DNA from 3 places in the Mesorhizobium sp. B2-3-7 genome. Region 1 is predicted to be linked to each of the others. Evidence: predicted binding sites of a transcription regulator. Region 1 holds the regulator's gene; each other region holds the start of a gene.

Region 1 (5,977 bases):
GAGACGGCGTCGCCGTCCCAGGTGAGGCCGAGCCAAGTCAGTCCTTCGAGAATGGCTGCTGTCGCCGCATCGGTGGAGCGCTCGCGGTCGGTGTCCTCGATGCGCAGCAGCATCGTACCGCCGGTGTGCTTGGCGTAGAGCCAGTTGAAGAGCGCCGTACGCGCGCCGCCGATGTGCAGGTAGCCGGTGGGCGAGGGGGCAAAACGGGTGACAACCTTGTCGGACATACAACTCTCGGGAAACGTCTGGAGCGGGGTGCGGATCACACGCACTTTCGCGCGTCGCGCGTTCATGTAGCATAGGGTGTCGAGGGCGCAAGGGGCAGACCCGATGGCTGGAGCGGGCAGGGGCGCGGAGGAAGGCGAGGACGTCGTTGCCGGCGTCAGCGAACGCTCTTTTTTTGCCACGCCCGCGCCCGCCTCATTGCCGCTGGCGTTGTCGCCCCTACAGCAGCCGAGCAAGTCGCCGCCGGCGGATGTTTCCACGCCGCCCGGCATTCCCGCAGCCGGCGCGGCCGTGCGTCTGCGCCGTGAGTTCGGCCGTGCTTCATGGCCTCGTCTGCGCAACGGCGTGGCCAGAGCGTCCGAGCTCGAACTCGATCGGGGCATAGCCTTCCTGCTCGTGCCGGTGTTCCTGGCATGCGGATCGATCGCCTATTTTTCGCTGGCGGCGGAGCCGGGCTTTGCCAAGCCTGTCGCGGTCGCGATCCTGATGTCGCTGTGCGCGCTCGTTTCACGCTCATGGCCGAAAACGCATCTGTGCTTCATGGCGGCGCTGTTGTGCGCGCTCGGCATGCTCGCCGGCAAAGTCGAGACGTGGCGAGCGGGAACGCGGATGCTGGGCTCGGAAATCTCCACGCAAATCACCGGCCGCGTCGTTTCGGTCGACCAGATGGAGACCGGGCGCATCCGGCTGACCATCGATGTGACATCGACCGCGCGGCCGAAACTACTCTACGCGCCGGAGCGCGTTCGCCTTTCGGCACGCAAGGTGCCGGCTGAAGTGACGGCCGGTTCGCTCGTGACCGGCTATGCCAGGCTGTTGCCGCCGACCGGACCGGTGCGGCCGGACAGCTACGACTTTTCCTTCGACAGCTACTTCGCCGGCATAGGCGCCAGCGGCTTCTTTCTCGGCAACCCCAAAATCGTCTCAGCCGATGACAGGCCGCTGTGGGCCGCCCTTTCAGCCGCCATCGAGAGTGCTCGCGAAAGCATTGCCGACCATATCAGGGGCAGCATCGGCGGCGCCGAGGGCGAGATCGCCGCGGCGCTGATCGTGGGTGTGCGCGCCGGGATTCCCGACGAGATCAATGAAGCGATGCGACGCACCGGCATCTACCACATCATCTCAATTTCCGGGCTGCACATGGCGCTGGTCGCCGGCACGGTCATGGGTCTGCTGCGTGGCGGCTTCGCGCTGTTCCCGAATTTTTCCTCCCGCCGGCCGGTCAAGAAATACGCGGCCGCGGCGGCACTTTTCTCCATCGCCGCCTACCTCGTCATTTCGGGCGTCGTTGTCGCCGCCGAACGCAGCTTCATCATGCTGGCGGTGATGCTGATCGCCGTTCTGTTCGATCGGGCGGCACTCACCATGCGCAATCTGGCTATTTCGGCGATCGCCGTCATCGTGGTGTCGCCGCACGAGGTGGTAGGGCCGAGCTTCCAGATGTCCTTCGCCGCCACCGCGGCCCTGGTCGGCGCCTATGCCGGCTGGTCGGATCGCAAAGCCGACAAAGCGCGGACCCCGCCGCCGCAACGGACCTTGCCTAGCCTGCTGACGCGAAAATTGCTGCTGGCGACAGGTGGGCTGGCGATGACCTCGATTATCGCGGGAAGCGCCACGGCGCTTTTCGCCATCTGGCATTTCCAGCGCGTGTCGCCGCTCAGCCTGTTCGCCAATCTTGCCGTCATGCCGATCGTTTCGGTCGTGATGTTCCTTGCGGTTGCCAGCGCGCTGCTGATGCCGTTCGGGTTCGATGGACCATCCCTTTATCTGATGGGCAAGGGACTGACCGCGATGATCGCCATATCAGGATGGATCTCGCAACGCTCGCCGGTCGACGCGGTCGGGTTGATTTCGCAGCAATCCGTCCTTCTGGTGGCGATCGCCCTGGTCATCGCGACGATGGCCACGACATGGCTGCGGCTGGCGGCACTTCCCTTCGCGCTCGCCGGCCTGTTGACCGTCTCGGACACGCGCACGCCGGACGTGCTGATTTCGGAGGATGCCCGCCTGGTGGCGTTGCCGATCGGCGGCGGCGAGCTCGCGATCAACCGGGCGCGCCCGAACGAATTCACCGTCGATAATTGGAAACGCGCGCTGAAGTCCGAAACCATCGTTGCGCCGGAACTGTTCGACAGCGGAGACCGACAGTTCGACATCTTCGATCCCGCGCAACTTCCGGCGGGAGCGCCTTTCTATTGCTTCACGGGCCTGTGCATGGCCCGGCATACCTCGGGGGCGATCATCGCGCAGGTGGAGGATCGCAAGGACGCCTGGAGGGCCTGCTCCTATGCGGATCTGATCGTCATCAACGACCCCGCGGGCTACGATCCCTGCCACAATCCGCTGGTTCTCGTCATCACCAAGCGGCAGCTCGCTCGCAAGGGAAGTGCCGCCGTCTTCTTCGACCAGCAATCGGCGACGGCACCGGCACGGGTCAGCTTTGCCGTCGACAGGCCATATCGGCCCTGGCACGAACAGCGGAAATTCTCACGCGAGGCAAGGGGACTGCCGCCTTACCGTAAACCCGAAAAGCCCATCGCCGACCCCGCTCAGTAGCGCCTGATCAGGCCGACCAGCTTGCCTTGCACCTTGACCCTGTCCGGTCCGAAAATACGTGTTTCATAGGCCGGATTGGCAGCCTCGAGCGCAATCGAAGCACCCTTTCGGCGGAAGCGCTTCAGCGTTGCTTCCTCCTCGTCCACCAGGGCCACGATGATCTCGCCGGGACTTGCGGTGTCGGCATTGCGGATGATGACCGTGTCGCCGTCGAAAATGCCGGCCTCGATCATCGAATCGCCCTTGACCTCCAGCGCATAGTGTTCGCCGCCCATGATCATGTCAGGCGGCACTGAAATGGAATGCGTCTGATGCTGGATGGCGTCGATCGGCACACCCGCTGCGATGCGACCCATGACCGGGATCGACACCGCTGAAACCGCGTCGTCGTCATTGCCGGCAGCGGGCAGACGCGAAGACGTCGCCGGCTTGATCTGCCGGCTAGGGCTGCTGCCCTGTCCGAGGCTGCCCTGGATGACGCTCGGGGAGAACTTCTTTGCCGCGTTAAGACCCGGCGCGATCGAGTCCGGCAGGCGCAGCACCTCCAGCGCGCGCGCCCGGTTGGGCAGGCGGCGAATGAAGCCGCGCTCCTCCAACGCCGTGATCAGCCGATGAATTCCCGACTTGGAGGCGAGGTCCAGCGCTTCCTTCATCTCGTCGAAGGACGGCGGAATGCCGCTTTCCTTCAGCCGTTCATGGATGAACATCAAGAGTTCATGTTGCTTGCGCGTGAGCATGGCGGCCCCCAAAGGCATTGCACGAAGGGTCTGGAACCAGAATCAGAAAACAAACCCAGAACAAACACTATCTGTTCCAGTTGTGTTCCGCAACCATTTAAAGTTTAATGAATTTGTTAAGGCGACGGAAACGAAATGCCCTCCCGCAGCCAGCATCCTGCCAGCGCGGTCCGTCGTCAATGCGCTCCCGGGCCCTTTGAAACTATTTTGGTTAATGGCCTGTGGCCCGACCGGTCTCCACTCTTGGCACAAGCCTGCAAGCTGGGTGACCGGCAGGTGCGGGGTGCGTTTGGGCGGATTAGAAACCCCTGCGGCTCGTGAACGAAACGAAACCAAAATGCCAACTTCCGCCGGAAAACGGCCAGACACCACCACTGGTCGCGACGGGCTGCGTTCGTTCGTTCGCTTGACGAAACCGTATAATAATGTACGGTTTTCGAAGAGGAACACCAATGACCACGCCGAAGCAGGCCGCGCGACGCGAACGGATAGAGGAGGCCGCCTATGCGGTGCTCCGGGAAGCCGGCTACAAGAGCGCCTCCCTGCTTGCTATCGCCAAGCGGGCATCGGCCTCGAACGAAACCCTCTACAACTGGTACGGCAACAAGCAGACCCTGTTTCGATCCTTGATCGAAGCCAATGCGGGAGAGGCAAGGAAGCTGCTGGAGGACGCCCTTCACCAGGCGCGCGATCCGCTCGAAACCCTGAACTTGCTCGGGCCAGTCCTGCTGACCCTCGTGACGGGCGACAAGGCGGTGGCGCTCAATCGCGCCGCGGCCGGCGACGTCAACGATACAGGCACGCTTGGCCAATCGATCGCGCAATTCGGCCGCAATACCATAATGCCGCTTGTTGGCGACCTGCTTCGAACCGCAAGTCGGGCCGGCCTGATCGCCTGTGACGATCCTGCCGAAGCCGCCGACATCTACATCAGTCTTTTGATCGGCGATCTCCAGGTTCGCCGGATCGTTGGGGTGCTCGAGGAACTGCCTCGGGCGGAAATCGAGCAAAGATCGAACCGGGCGTTCACCCTGTTCTTGCGCCTCTATGCGGCCAGCCCTTGCCCGGGCGGCAAAACAGCCGGCCCGTTTCCAGGGCGCTCTTCTCACCGAGGAACATCGCGACCATGAGCAAAATTCCCGATCTCGCAGCGATCGAGGCAATGGACACCGCGGATCCGCTGCGTGCCATGCGTGACCGCTTCACCTTGCCCCAGGGGGTGATCTATCTCGACGGCAATTCGCTGGGCGCCGCTTCGCCAGCCGTGTTCGGCGAGCTGCAGAAGGCCGCCACGCAGGAGTGGGCGCAGGATCTCATCCGCGCCTGGAACACCGCCGGCTGGTTCGACATGCCGGTCGAACTCGGCGACCAACTCGGGCGCCTGATCGGGGCCGCCGCCGGCCAGACGGTGGTCTGCGATACCACCTCGATCAACATCTACAAGGTGCTGCATGCGGCACTCGGGATGCGGCCGGACAGGTCAGTCATCATCGCCGAGGGGGACAGCTTTCCGACCGATCTCTATATGGCCGAAGGCGTTGCCTCGACGCGGCCGGGCACGGTGCTGCGGCTCGAGGGTGTCGATGCGCCGACCATAGAAGAACTGATCGACGAGCGGGTCGCGGTCATCCTGGTCAACCACGTCAACTACAAATCCGGGCAGTTACGCGACATGGCCGCGCTGACGCGGACGGCACATGATGCCGGCGCGCTGATTGTCTGGGATCTCTGCCATACCGCCGGCGCCTTGCCCGTCGAGCTCGACCGTTCGAATGCCGATTTCGCCGTTGGCTGCACCTACAAATATCTCAATGGCGGCCCGGGTGCCCCGGCCTTCATCTACGCGGCCGAGCGCCACCATGGCGATGTCCGCCAGCCGCTCAGCGGCTGGTGGGGCCATGCGCGGCCATTCGCCTTCGAACAGGGTTTTGCTGCCGGCACAGGCATCCGCCGGTTTCTCTGCGGCACGCAGCCTGTGCTGTCGATGCGCGCGCTCAAAGGGGCGCTCGATGTCTGGGCCGAGGTCGACATGGCAGAGGTGCGCAGGAAGAGCATGGCGTTGACCGATCTGTTCATCCAACTGGTCGAGGCAAAATGCGGCGCCTACGGCCTCGAACTCGAAAGCCCGCGCGATGGCAATGAGCGCGGCAGCCAGGTTTCGTTCCTCCACCCGCATGGCTATCAGGTGATGCGGGCCTTGATCGAGCGCGGCGTGATCGGCGATTTCCGCGCGCCATCCACGATTCGCTTCGGCTTTACGCCGCTTTATGTCGGCTATGTCGATGTCTGGCAGGCTGTCGAGGTGCTGGAAGACATTTTGCGCACGGACGCGTGGCAGGAGGCGCGTTTCGCCGTCAAGGCGGCGGTGACTTAAGAGCCTGTCGCTCAGAAAAGCGCAGTGGGTTCGGGATAACGATATGCAGTCGGCAAAGCTACGTCAGAGCCGGGTGCGGACCTTC
Region 2 (5,977 bases), on a different contig from region 1:
GCAGCCGCGCCACCGGCCCGTGCGTCTCGATCGCGGTGCGATGGCGGACCGTGGCATAGCCCATATGCACTTCGAAGCCGTAGTGCTGGTGATGGCTGCCGCAGCCGCACATCATGCGGTCGCGCATCACCTTGGCGACGATCGAGGCGGCGGCTATGGATTGCGAGCGCTGGTCGCCCTTGATCAGCGCGCGCCCCGTGCAAGGCAGGCCCGGCGGCACGTCGCGCCCATCGGCAAGCGCGAGCTTCGGCTGCACCGGCAGGCCGGCGACCGCACGGCGCATCGCCTCCAGGCTCGCCTTGAGGATGTTGCTGCCGTCAATGCCCTCGGCGCTGACCGAGGCCATCGACACGCCGAGCGCGGAGCCGATGATGCGCACGAACAGCGCCTCGCGCTGCAAATGGCTGAGCCGTTTGGAATCGTCGAGGCCGTCGGGGATGTTGGCAGGGTCGAGCACGACCGCAGCCGCCACCACCGGTCCGGCCAGCGGGCCGCGTCCGGCCTCGTCCATCCCCGCGACCGGCCACAGGCCTTCGGCCATCGCCTTCGTCTCGAAGGAGAAATCGGGTTTCTCGACGATTTCGAAGAGAGGCGGAGAATCAGAACGCGCGCGAGCCATGTTGCGGCGAGGTTCGCATCGGCTCTGATTCTCCGCAAGTCCCTCCGGGTCGGGTGGGGCGCCGGACCGGGAGGGCACCGTCTGCAGGCCGGGGCAGGCCGGACGGGATTTTTTCGCCACGGCGGCAAACAGCCGCGGTCGTTCAAAGCAGCATCAACTGCTCCTGGTCCTTGCCGGCGGCGACGAACTGGTCGGTCCGCAGCGTGCGCCGCTCGGCATTGAGACCGAGCCGCTTGGCGGTGATTTCGAAGCGCCGGCCGATCTGCCAGGCGTAAGGACCCGCGCCCTTCATGCGCTTGCCCCATTCCGAATCGTAATCCTTGCCCTCGCGCATCGAGCGGATCAGCGACATCACATGGCGATAGCGGTCGGGATAGTGGCGCAGCAGCCAGTCCTTGAAGATCGGGCTGACCTCGAGCGGCAGGCGCAGCACGACATAGCCCGCCTCGCGTGCGCCGGCATGGTGCGCCGAATCGAGGATGCGTTCCATCTCCTGATCGGTCAGCCCGGGGATGATCGGCGCCACCATGACCGAAGCAGGGATGCCGGCATCCGCAAGCTGCCTGATCGCCTCCAGCCGCTTGGCCGGCGTCGAGGCGCGTGGCTCCATGGTGCGCGCCAGCATGCGGTCGAGCGTGGTCACCGACAACGCCACCTTGGCGAGGCCCCGTTCAGCCATGCGTGACAAGATGTCGATATCGCGCGTCACCAGGGCGGATTTGGTGACGATGCCGACCGGGTGGCCGCGCGCCTCCAGCACTTCGAGGATCTCGCGCATGATCCGGTACTGCTTCTCGATCGGCTGGTAGGGATCGGTATTGGTGCCGATGGCGATGGTTCGCGGCTGGTAACCGTCCTTCGACAGTTCCTTGTCGAGCAGGCGCGCCGCGTCGGGCTTGGCGAACAGTTTGGATTCGAAATCCAGCCCCGGCGACAGGCCCATGAAACTGTGCGTCGGCCGCGCAAAGCAATAGACGCAGCCATGCTCGCAGCCGCGATAGGGATTGATCGAGCGGTCGAAGGAGATGTCGGGCGATTCATTGCGGGTGATTATGGTACGCGGCTTCTCGACCTGCACCTCGGTCTTGAAGGGAGGCAGTTCCTCCAGCGAGTTCCAGCCATCGTCGAAGACATGCCGGCTGACCGGCTCGAACCGGCCGGACGGGTTGATGCCTGCCGACCGGCCGCGGTTGCGGTCCGGACGCACGCGCATGCCGCTCTGCTCGATCATAGCATTGGCCATTTCGGCTCGTCCTGCTCCGAAGGCGGCAATGTCGGCGCGCATGATCGGTTCCATCTTCGCCCGCTCCCAGGGACTGTCCATGTTGTTTCGAATCGCTCTGCTCATGAATTTAATCCTATTTGCCGAACGAGAACAAAGCAAGAACTTTCTATGGTGCGCCGCAAAAACTGGCGCTGCGTTCCGCTTTCCGCTATTCGGCAAATGATGCTCACCGTTCTCATAGAGACCCACAATGACGAGGAGGGCCTCGCTCGCACCCTGGCGACGCTGATCGGCGGCGCGGTCGAGGGCGTGGTGCGCGAGGTCATCGTCTGCGACACCGGTTCCACCGACCAGACTCATCGCGTCGCCGAGCATGCCGGGTGCCAGTATGCGACCGACGGCGTCGCGGCGGCCATCCGGCACGCCAAAGGCGATTGGCTGTTGCTGCTGGAACCGGGCGCGCGGCTGGTCGACGGATGGATCGACGAGGTCGTTGCGCATACAGCGAGGCAAACCATGGCGGCGCGGTTTTCACGCACACGCGCCGGCCGCGCGCCATTCCTGGCCCGGATCTTCTCGGGAAACCGTGCCTTGGCCGACGGGCTGCTGATCAGCAAGCGCCAGGCCGCGTCCTTGTCGAAAAAAGCCGGCAGCGCCGAGGCCCTCGCACGCGGCCTGGCGACCAACCGGCTGGATGCCGAAATCTGGGCCGCTCCGGCAAAACAAGAGCACCGCCTGTCCAAATGATTTTGCAGCTGCTCTGTCTACGTGCGTTGCACATGTGACGCGCAGCTAGTTTCCGATCACGCGGGTGGCGGCGCGCCGGCCGCGGCTGATGATGGAAGTGGTTTCGGTGTCTCGCGGTCCTCGCGCCGGCGCTTCCACGGCGAGCCGGTCATTCGCTAAAACGCATCTCCACAGGCATCCAGCGAAGACGACGTCTGGCTTGACGCTCTGCCTTGCTTTCCGCGTCGTAGTCGACCGGGATCGGTTCCTGACTGAACGACCTTTGATCGTCCAGGGCGTTGATGATGACGATTGCCCTGGCATCGTCCTCTCCGGCGATTGCGGCGGTATAGACACCGCATTCACCGCAGATCAGGTAGTCGGCCGTCCCCAATCCAAAACGGTATTTCTTCAATCGCTGGATGTCCTTGACTGAGATGACCAGCCTGCCGTCCGGATCGGCGACGGCGCGCGAGCCATGCTTGGTACAGAACGAGCACTGGCAGGCGCGAACCTCGATTGTCGATGGATCGAGCTCGGTTGAAAATCGAAGGCGTATGTTGCCGCAATGGCACCCGCCATTATGCACTGTCATCGCGTCCGCCCGTCTTCAACGGCGATGGCCGCCGCCGCGAGACGATACGTCCTGCCGCATCCGGTTTGGAATGGTCTTTCGAAGGCGAAGGCGGTGTTCTGCCTGGCAAACGCGGCGTGAAACCAGCGCCTTGCCTCGGCTTTCACGGAGCCGACATGCCGCGCCGCAGGTGCTCGTCCAGGCGCGGCATGATCTCGACGAAGTTGCAGGGCATGTGCCGGTAGTCGAGCTGCGCCTTCAAGATGCCGTCCCAGGCATCCTTGCAGGCGCCGGGCGAGCCCGGCAGCACGAAGACGAAGGTGGCGTTGACGACGCCGCCGGTCGCCCGGCTCTGGATCGTGGAGGTGCCGATCTTGTCGTAGGAAATGCGGTGGAACACCTCGGAAAAACCATCCATGCGCTTTTCGAAGATCGGCTCCAGCGCGTCCGGCGTCACGTCGCGCCCGGTGAAGCCGGTGCCGCCGGTGGTGATGACGACGTCGATGTCCTTGTCACGCGACCACGCCAGAACCTTGTCGCGGATCTTGTCGCGGTCGTCGGTGACAATGTCGCGGGCGGCGAGGATGTGGCCGGCATCCGCGATGCGATCGGCCAGCGTCTGGCCGGACCTGTCGTCGGCAAGGCTGCGCGTGTCGGAAACGGTCAGCACCGCGATGCGGACCGGAATGAAGGAACGGCTCTCGTCAGTCCTGGCCATGGGCATCTGCCTCCGCCGTCATGCTGCGCGTCGCGGCGACGAACCAGTCGGGTTGCCGGGCGCGGATGTCCGCGGCCGCGCGCTTGGCGACATTGCCGGTCTCGAACAGGCCGAAGCACGTGGCGCCGGAACCCGACATGCGGGCACAACCGGCCCCGGCCTTGTTCAGCACCGAAAGTGCCTTGCCGATGGCGGGCTCGATGGCGCGGGCCGCCGGCTCGAGATCGTTGCGCGTTATCTCCAGCCAGTTGCGCAGGCCGTGGAAGTCAACCACATGCGGCAGCGGCGGCAGCGCATCATTGTCGCGCCGCGACAGCGCGTTGAATACGTCGGCGGTCGAGACCGCCTTGCCGGGATTGACCAGCACCAGTCCGAGCGCCGAGAAATCAGGCACGATCGACAGCTCCTCGCCGATGCCGCGTGCAATCAGCGGCCTGGCTGCCAGACACATGGGAATATCGGCGCCAAGCGAAAGCCCGATCCGCGCCAGCGCGACATCGTCGATGTCGAGTTGCCAGCTTGCCGCAAGCCCACGCAGAACTGCTGCCGCATCGCTCGACCCGCCGCCGACGCCGGAAGCGACGGGCAGGTTCTTTTCGAGCTTGATGGCGACCGGCGGCGTGCCGCGAGGACCGGCTGCCTGCCGCAGCGCGTCACGCGCCCTGAGCACCAGATTGCTGCCGTCGACGGGAACATCCGGAGCGTAGCGGCCGGACACGCTGAAATCGTCTCGCTCGGCAAGCGCGATCTCGATCCTGTCGCCAAAGCGCGTGAACACCGCCAGGCTTTCGATCAGATGATACCCGTCATCGCGCCTGCCGGTGACATGCAGAGCGAGGTTTATCTTGGCGGGCGCCGGCCATATCCGGACGCGCTGGCCGGATTCCAGGCTCTCGATTGCGAGTGAAATGAGGATCAGTCCTTGGCCAGCCGGTACTCGCCGGTCTTCGGATCCTTCACCAGCGTCCCCATCGCGCCGTTTGCCGTCTGCTTTTCGGTGCGCCGCACCTTGGCGGTTACACGCTCGGCCTCGCGGATGAAGGTGCGGTAGCCAAAATAAGCGGCGATCCCGACGACGGCGAAGAAAATGATCTGCGGCATATCAAAACTCCTCCCACGCTGGGCCGGCGAAGGGCGGCCGGTCGGGTCGGTTGGCGCATGTCGTCCAAAGGCGGTTTCTGGAGAAAAACGACATGCATGGAACTTCGAGGTTCATGCTAGACGGTTTTGCCGGGTTTTCAAAGCCCGAAGCGCGCCCACAAAGCGCGCTCTTGCGCCGCATCGATCACGCCCCCGGTGGCAGCGGCGGCAATATCGGGCGCCGAAAATCCCTTGCTCGAGCCGAACAGCCCGAAGCGGCCGAACAAACCGCGCGGCGCCGAGATCAGCTTGAGTTGGGTTTTCGCCCCGAACCGCGTCTTGAGCACGGATCGCATGTCGCCGAGCGCATCGACAAGCCCAAGCTCCAGGCCGCGCTTGCCGGTCCAGAACAGGCCCGTGAACAGGTCGGGATCGTCCTTGAGCTTGGTGCCGCGCCGCTCCTTGACCAGATCGATGAAGGTTTCGTGCACTTCGAGCTGCAGCGCCTTCAGCCGTTCGATGTCTTCCTTTTTCTCGGGCTTGAATGGATCAAGCACCGACTTGTTCTGGCCAGCGGTGTGGACGCGGCGCTCGACGCCGATCTTCTTCATCAGCTCCGGGAAGCCGAACGAAGCCGAGACCACGCCGATCGAGCCGACGATGGACGACGGGTCGGCGAAAATCTCATCGCCGGCGACCGCGATCATGTAGCCGCCCGAGGCAGCGACGTCCTCGACGAAGACCAGCACCTTTCTGTTCTTCTCGGTCGCCAGGTCGCGGATACGCTTGAAGATCAGCCGCGACTGCACCGGCGAGCCGCCGGGCGAATTGATGGAGATGGCGATGGCAGGCGCATCGAAGGAAAACGCCTTTTCGATCAGCCCGGCGGTGGAGGCAAGCGACAGGCTGGGACGGAACGGGCCGCCGCCCGCCAGGATGGTGCCGTGCAACCGGATAACCGGAATGGTGACGACCGTGGAACGCCAGGATTTCGGCAGCAGGCGGTTGAAAAGGCGTTTCACTGAGGTCGATCTC
Region 3 (5,977 bases), on a different contig from region 1:
GCCGATGGTGATCGAGCAGTCGAGCCGCGGCGAGCGCGCCTTCGACATTTTCTCGCGGCTGCTGCGCGAGCGCATCGTCTTTATCAACGGCGAGATCAACGACGGCATGTCGGCGCTGGTCTGCGCCCAGCTTCTGTCGCTGGAATCGGATAATCCCGACAAGGAGATCTCGCTTTACATCAACTCGCCTGGCGGCGTGGTGACCAGCGGCTTCGCCATCTACGACACCATGCAATATGTCAGTTGTCCGGTGTCGACGGTGTGCATGGGCTTTGCCGCCTCGATGGCTTCGTTCCTGCTGATGGCGGGCACGCCGGGACGGCGCATCGCGCTGCCCAACGCCAGCCTCGTCCTGCACCAGCCGCTGGGCGGCTTCCAGGGTCAGGCATCGGACATCCAGCGTCACGCCGAAGGCATCCTGCGCACCAAGCGGCAGATGACCGAGCTCTATGCGCGCCATTGCGGCCGCACCTATGAAGAGGTCGAGCGCACGCTCGACCGGGACTATTTCATGACCGCCGAGGAAGCGAAGGCATGGGGTCTCGTCGATCATGTCTACGATACCCGCAAAAAGGCGGCGTGACCGGCACAAGCACGATGAATTGAGCGACGGTCCGCCGTCCGGCGATTTGATGACCGCCGGTCTGGCCACCTCGACGGGGCGACGCTATAACCGGCAGATGATCGACAGCCGCTCATTCCGACCTCGGCGCCTTGCCGTCACCGCCGTCGCCGGTGCGCTCATGCTGGCCGGCGGCGCCTTTGCCAACGACAGCCAGAAAGGCAGCCTGCCCGGTGTGGCCGGCGATTATCGCATCGCCAAGCCGGCCCCGCAGCCCGAACCCGATGATGCCTTCCCCGCCAACGGCAACGGCCGGTTCAAGATCGGCGATACCGATGTCAGGATTTCTGGCAGCATCACGGTCGATGTCGGCGCTGGCGGGATCAAACCGCCGCGGTAGCTGACATGTCGGGGCCGTCAGTACCTCCGCGTTCCCCCAAAAGAGCAGCCCCGCCGTGCTTTTAGCAAACGGACGGGGCTTTTCTGGATCTATAATCCAATCTTTCGCCGGGAATGTTTTACCGGCTTTCGATTTCGGATGCTTCGCGGCGTTCAGCCGACGATCCGACCAGTAGTCTCTGATTTTGGTGCATCCGGCAGGGTCACGTCGGAAGGCGCTCGCGTCTCCCTGGCATTCATGCCTGCCACGGCTCCAGTCACTGCTGGAGCCTCAAGGGACTGTCCGGTGGCGTCATGCTCCACTCCTGTGTCCATTGCGACAATCGTCGTCAGAAGCACTGATCGCAATAGCCCGCGGCGTCTCGCAGGCCGCCTTTGGGCGACGAGGCCGTCGAAAGACAGCCGGCTTCATTGACGTATGGAGTCTGCCCCCCTTAGCCGGGGACGTCAACCGCTCGATGGCCGAACGGGAAAAATGTGATGGACCGACATGTCCATCAATCGACAAGGCCCGCCTGGTCCATCGCTTTGTCAGGAGCGTGTTCGGTCTTTGTTCTTTCCGCTTGCCCGTTCGTGCGAAAGACGGTTAAACGACTTGGTCGAGAATTGTGGCGTCTCTCGACGCGGCGGCAAAAATACCTACATAGGGGACGGCCGGGGAAAACCCGCCGATCCCACAAATTCCAGATCTGAGGCGGCGACCGGCAATGGCCGACCATAAATATCTTTCCATTCGCGGGGCGCGCGAACACAATCTGAAGAATGTCGATCTCGACCTGCCGCGTGACAGCCTGATCGTCATGACGGGCCTGTCGGGCTCCGGCAAATCGTCGCTTGCCTTCGACACCATCTATGCCGAAGGCCAGCGCCGCTATGTCGAGAGCCTGTCGGCCTATGCGCGGCAATTCCTCGAAATGATGCAGAAGCCGGATGTCGACCAGATCGACGGCCTTTCGCCGGCCATCTCCATCGAGCAGAAGACCACTTCGAAGAACCCGCGCTCGACGGTCGGCACCGTCACCGAGATATACGACTACATGCGGCTTCTATTCGCGCGTGTCGGCGTACCCTATTCGCCCGCCACCGGACTGCCGATCGAGAGCCAGACGGTGTCGCAGATGGTCGATCGCGTGCTGGCGGTCGAGGAAGGCACGCGCCTGTTCATCCTGGCGCCGATCGTGCGCGGCCGCAAAGGCGAGTACCGCAAGGAATTGCTCGAGCTGCAGAAAAAGGGATTTCAGCGCGTCAAGGTCGACGGCGTCTTCTATGAGATCGCTGATGTGCCGCCACTCGACAAGAAATACAAGCACGACATCGACGTGGTCGTGGACCGCATCGTCGTGCGTGGCGACCTCGCAACGCGCCTTGCCGATTCCATGGAGACCGCGCTGAAGCTCGCGGAGGGGCTGGCGGTGGCGGAGTTCGCCGACAAGCCGCTCGATGCCAGTCAGACGGGCGAGGATTCGGTCAACAAGTCGAAGAACGAGACGCATGAGCGCATCCTGTTCTCGGAAAAATTCGCCTGTCCGGTCTCCGGCTTCACCATTCCCGAGATCGAGCCCAGGCTGTTCTCGTTCAACAACCCGTTCGGCGCCTGCCCGACCTGCGACGGGCTGGGCAGCCAGCGCGCCATCGACCCCAATCTGGTCGTCCCCGACGAGAACGTCTCGCTGCGCGACGGCGCCGTCAGCCCATGGGCGAAATCGACTTCACCCTACTACGTGCAGACGCTGGAGGCTCTCGGCAAGGCTTACGGCTTCAAGCTCGGCGACAAGTTCAAGGATTTGACCGGGGAAGCCCAGGAAGCCATCCTGCGCGGCACAGGCGAGCGCGAGATCACCTTCCAGTATGATGACGGCCTGCGCTCCTACAAAACGACCAAGACCTTCGAGGGCGTCATCCCCAACCTCGAGCGGCGCTGGAAAGAGACCGAATCCGCCTGGATGCGCGAGGAGATCGAGCGCTTCATGTCGGCCACCCCCTGCCCGGCCTGTCGTGGCTACAGGCTGAAGCCGGAAGCGCTGGCGGTGAAGATCGCCGGCAAGCACATCGGCGAAGTGACCGAACAGTCGATCCGCAAGGCCGACCAGTGGTTCACCGACCTGCCGGCGCAGCTCAACGACAAGCAGAACGAGATCGCCGTGCGCGTGCTCAAGGAAATCCGCGAGCGGCTGCGCTTCCTCAACGACGTCGGCCTCGATTATCTCACCCTGTCGCGCAATTCCGGCACGCTGTCGGGCGGCGAGAGCCAGCGCATCCGGCTGGCATCGCAGATCGGCTCCGGCCTCACCGGCGTGCTCTACGTGCTGGACGAACCGTCGATCGGCCTGCACCAGCGCGACAATGCGCGCCTGCTCGACACGCTGAAGCACCTGCGCGACATCGGCAACACGGTCATCGTGGTCGAGCATGACGAGGATGCCATCCTGCATGCCGACTACGTCGTCGACATCGGCCCGGCCGCCGGCATCCATGGCGGCGAAATCATTGCCCAGGGCACGCCTCAGCAGGTGATGGCCAACCCGAATTCGATCACCGGCAAATACCTTTCGGGCGAGCTCGAAGTGGCGACACCTGCGGTTCGCCGCGAGGCGAAGAAGAACCGCCGCCTGAAAGTCGTCGGCGCACGCGGCAACAATCTGAAGAACGTCACCGCCGAAATTCCGCTCGGCACCTTCACCGCCGTCACCGGCGTATCGGGCGGCGGCAAATCGACCTTCCTGATCGAAACACTTTTCAAGGCGGCCTCGCGCCGCATCATGGGCTCGCGCGAGCATCCGGCCGAGCACGACCGCATCGAGGGCTTGGAGTTCCTCGACAAGGTCATCGACATCGATCAGTCGCCGATCGGACGGACCCCGCGCTCCAACCCCGCCACCTATACCGGCGCCTTCACGCCGATCCGCGACTGGTTCGCGGGCCTGCCGGAAGCCAAGGCGCGCGGCTACCAACCGGGCCGCTTCTCCTTCAACGTCAAGGGCGGCCGCTGCGAGGCCTGCCAGGGCGACGGCGTCATCAAGATCGAGATGCACTTCCTGCCCGACGTCTACGTCACCTGCGACGTCTGCCACGGCAAGCGCTATAACAGAGAGACGCTCGACGTGCTGTTCAAGGGCAAGTCGATCGCCGACGTGCTCGACATGACAGTCGAGGAAGGCGTTGATTTCTTCGCCGCGGTGCCCGGTGTGCGCGACAAGCTCGACACGCTGAAGCAGGTCGGCCTCGGCTACATCCATATCGGCCAGCAGGCAACCACGTTGTCGGGCGGCGAGGCGCAGCGGATAAAACTCGCCAAGGAGCTGTCGCGCAAGGCGACCGGCAAGACGCTCTATATCCTGGACGAGCCGACCACTGGCCTGCACTTTCACGATGTCGCCAAGCTGCTGGAAGTGCTGCACGAACTGGTCGACCAGGGCAACACGGTGGTGGTGATCGAGCACAATCTCGAAGTGATCAAGACCGCCGACTGGGTGCTCGACCTCGGCCCCGAGGGTGGCGATGGCGGCGGCGAGCTGGTCGCCTCCGGCACGCCGGACGCGATCGTGCGCGAAAAACGCAGCTACACCGGCCAATTCCTCAAGGAATTGCTGGAGCGACGCCCCGGAGGCAAGCGCGAAGCAGCGGAGTGATGGCGGGCTGGCGTTGGGAATCTCCGGAATGAAGATCAGGAAAGCCCTCGCCCCGGATGTCACCGCCGTCATGACTCTGACCACGGATGCCTACGCGCCCTACACCGCGCTGTTGGGCGCGCCGCCGATCCCGGTCACCGAAGACTATGCGCCGCGCATCGAACGCGGCGAGGCTTGGCTGCTGGAGAGCGGCGGCGACCTGGCCGGGCTGATCGTCCTGGAGCGGCACGAAGACCACGCGATGATCTTCTCCGTCGCGGTGGCGCCAGGATTTCAGGGCAAGGGCTTCGGCATCGCATTGTTGAAACATGCGGATCAGCAGGCGCGCCTGTGGGGCGTGCCGGAGGTGCGGCTCTACACCAATGCGAAAATGGAGCGCAACATCGCGCTCTATTTGGCCTACGGCTATCGCGAAACGGGTCGCCGGCCCAATCCCTATCGGCCAGGATGGGTGCTCGTCGACATGGCCAAGCCGGTCGACGAGGTCACGGCGGCCTGATTTTTCTGAACGCGGCCAGATTTCTGAAACGGGAGGACGACAATGAGCAAATCGGGAACGATCCGCGCCGGCATGGGCGGCTGGACCTTCGAGCCGTGGGACACGTCCTTCTACCCGGAAAAACTCCCCAAGGCCAAGCAGTTGCAATACGCCAGCCGGCAGGTACCGAGCATCGAGGTCAACGGCACCTACTATTCCAGCTTCAAGGAACCGACCTTCGTCAAATGGGCCAATGAGGCACCCGACGGTTTCGTCTATTCGCTGAAGGGCAACCGCTTCGTCACCAACCGCCGCGTGCTGGGCGAAGCCGGTGAATCGATGATGCGTTTCCTTGGCTCCGGCGTCGCCGCGCTCGGCGATAAGCTTGGGCCGATCCTTTGGCAGTTCGCGCCGACAAAGAAATTCGATCCCGACGATTTCGAGGCTTTTCTGAAGTTGTTGCCGGAAAGCCAAGACGGTGTCGCGTTGCGCCACGCGCTTGAAGTTCGCAACGACAGTTTCATCGTGCCGGAATTCCCGGCGCTCGCGCGCAAATACAAGGCGGCCATCGTCTATGCCGATCACGCAAAATATCCTGATATCGCCGATATCACCGGCGATTTCATCTATGCGCGGCTGCAGACCGGCTCGGATGACAATCCCGACTGCTACACGCCAAAAGGCCTCGATGAATGGGCGGCGCGGGCCAAGGTCTGGGCGGAAGGCAAGCAGCCGGCCGATTTGCGGCGCGCCGACCCTGCTACCGACGCGCCGGTGCAACCGCGCGACGTGTTCGTCTACTTCATCACCGAGGGCAAGGTGCGCGCGCCCTTCGGCGCCATGGCGCTGATGAAGCGAGTGACAGAAACCAGCTAAGCGGCAAGCCTCTGCGGCTATTTCCATTTGCAT

Evidence for each region. The regulator LexA, encoded in region 1, represses DNA repair genes until DNA is damaged. The targets are predictions, from matches to a motif close to TGTTCNNNNTGTGTTCNG.
Region 2: a site for LexA is predicted at 1,991-2,008, ahead of FJ940_RS05700 (PA0069 family radical SAM protein). Genes of this name have one in related genera too.
Region 3: a site for LexA is predicted at 1,502-1,519, ahead of uvrA (excinuclease ABC subunit UvrA). Genes of this name have one in related genera too.

The regions. Positions count from the first base shown of each region.
Region 1 is NZ_VFVV01000015.1:37,585-43,561, forward strand. Features, by position in the region: gene gltX (glutamate--tRNA ligase) at 1-227, opposite strand, end outside; gene FJ940_RS24445 (ComEC/Rec2 family competence protein) at 331-2,781, shown strand; gene lexA (transcriptional repressor LexA) at 2,775-3,518, opposite strand; gene FJ940_RS24455 (TetR/AcrR family transcriptional regulator C-terminal domain-containing protein) at 3,971-4,648, shown strand; gene kynU (kynureninase) at 4,645-5,892, shown strand; gene kynA (tryptophan 2,3-dioxygenase) at 5,956-5,977, opposite strand, start outside.
Region 2 is NZ_VFVV01000002.1:377,225-383,201, forward strand. Features, by position in the region: gene FJ940_RS05695 (ribonuclease HII) at 1-619, opposite strand, end outside; gene FJ940_RS05700 (PA0069 family radical SAM protein) at 762-1,916, opposite strand; gene FJ940_RS05705 (glycosyltransferase) at 2,067-2,591, shown strand; gene FJ940_RS05710 (hypothetical protein) at 2,740-2,985, opposite strand; gene moaB (molybdenum cofactor biosynthesis protein B) at 3,308-3,862, opposite strand; gene FJ940_RS05720 (4-(cytidine 5'-diphospho)-2-C-methyl-D-erythritol kinase) at 3,849-4,751, opposite strand; gene FJ940_RS05725 (hypothetical protein) at 4,778-4,963, opposite strand; gene FJ940_RS05730 (S49 family peptidase) at 5,101-5,964, opposite strand.
Region 3 is NZ_VFVV01000004.1:46,616-52,592, forward strand. Features, by position in the region: gene FJ940_RS09730 (ATP-dependent Clp protease proteolytic subunit) at 1-583, shown strand, start outside; gene FJ940_RS09735 (hypothetical protein) at 681-962, shown strand; gene uvrA (excinuclease ABC subunit UvrA) at 1,669-4,590, shown strand; gene FJ940_RS09745 (GNAT family N-acetyltransferase) at 4,619-5,089, shown strand; gene FJ940_RS09750 (DUF72 domain-containing protein) at 5,132-5,944, shown strand.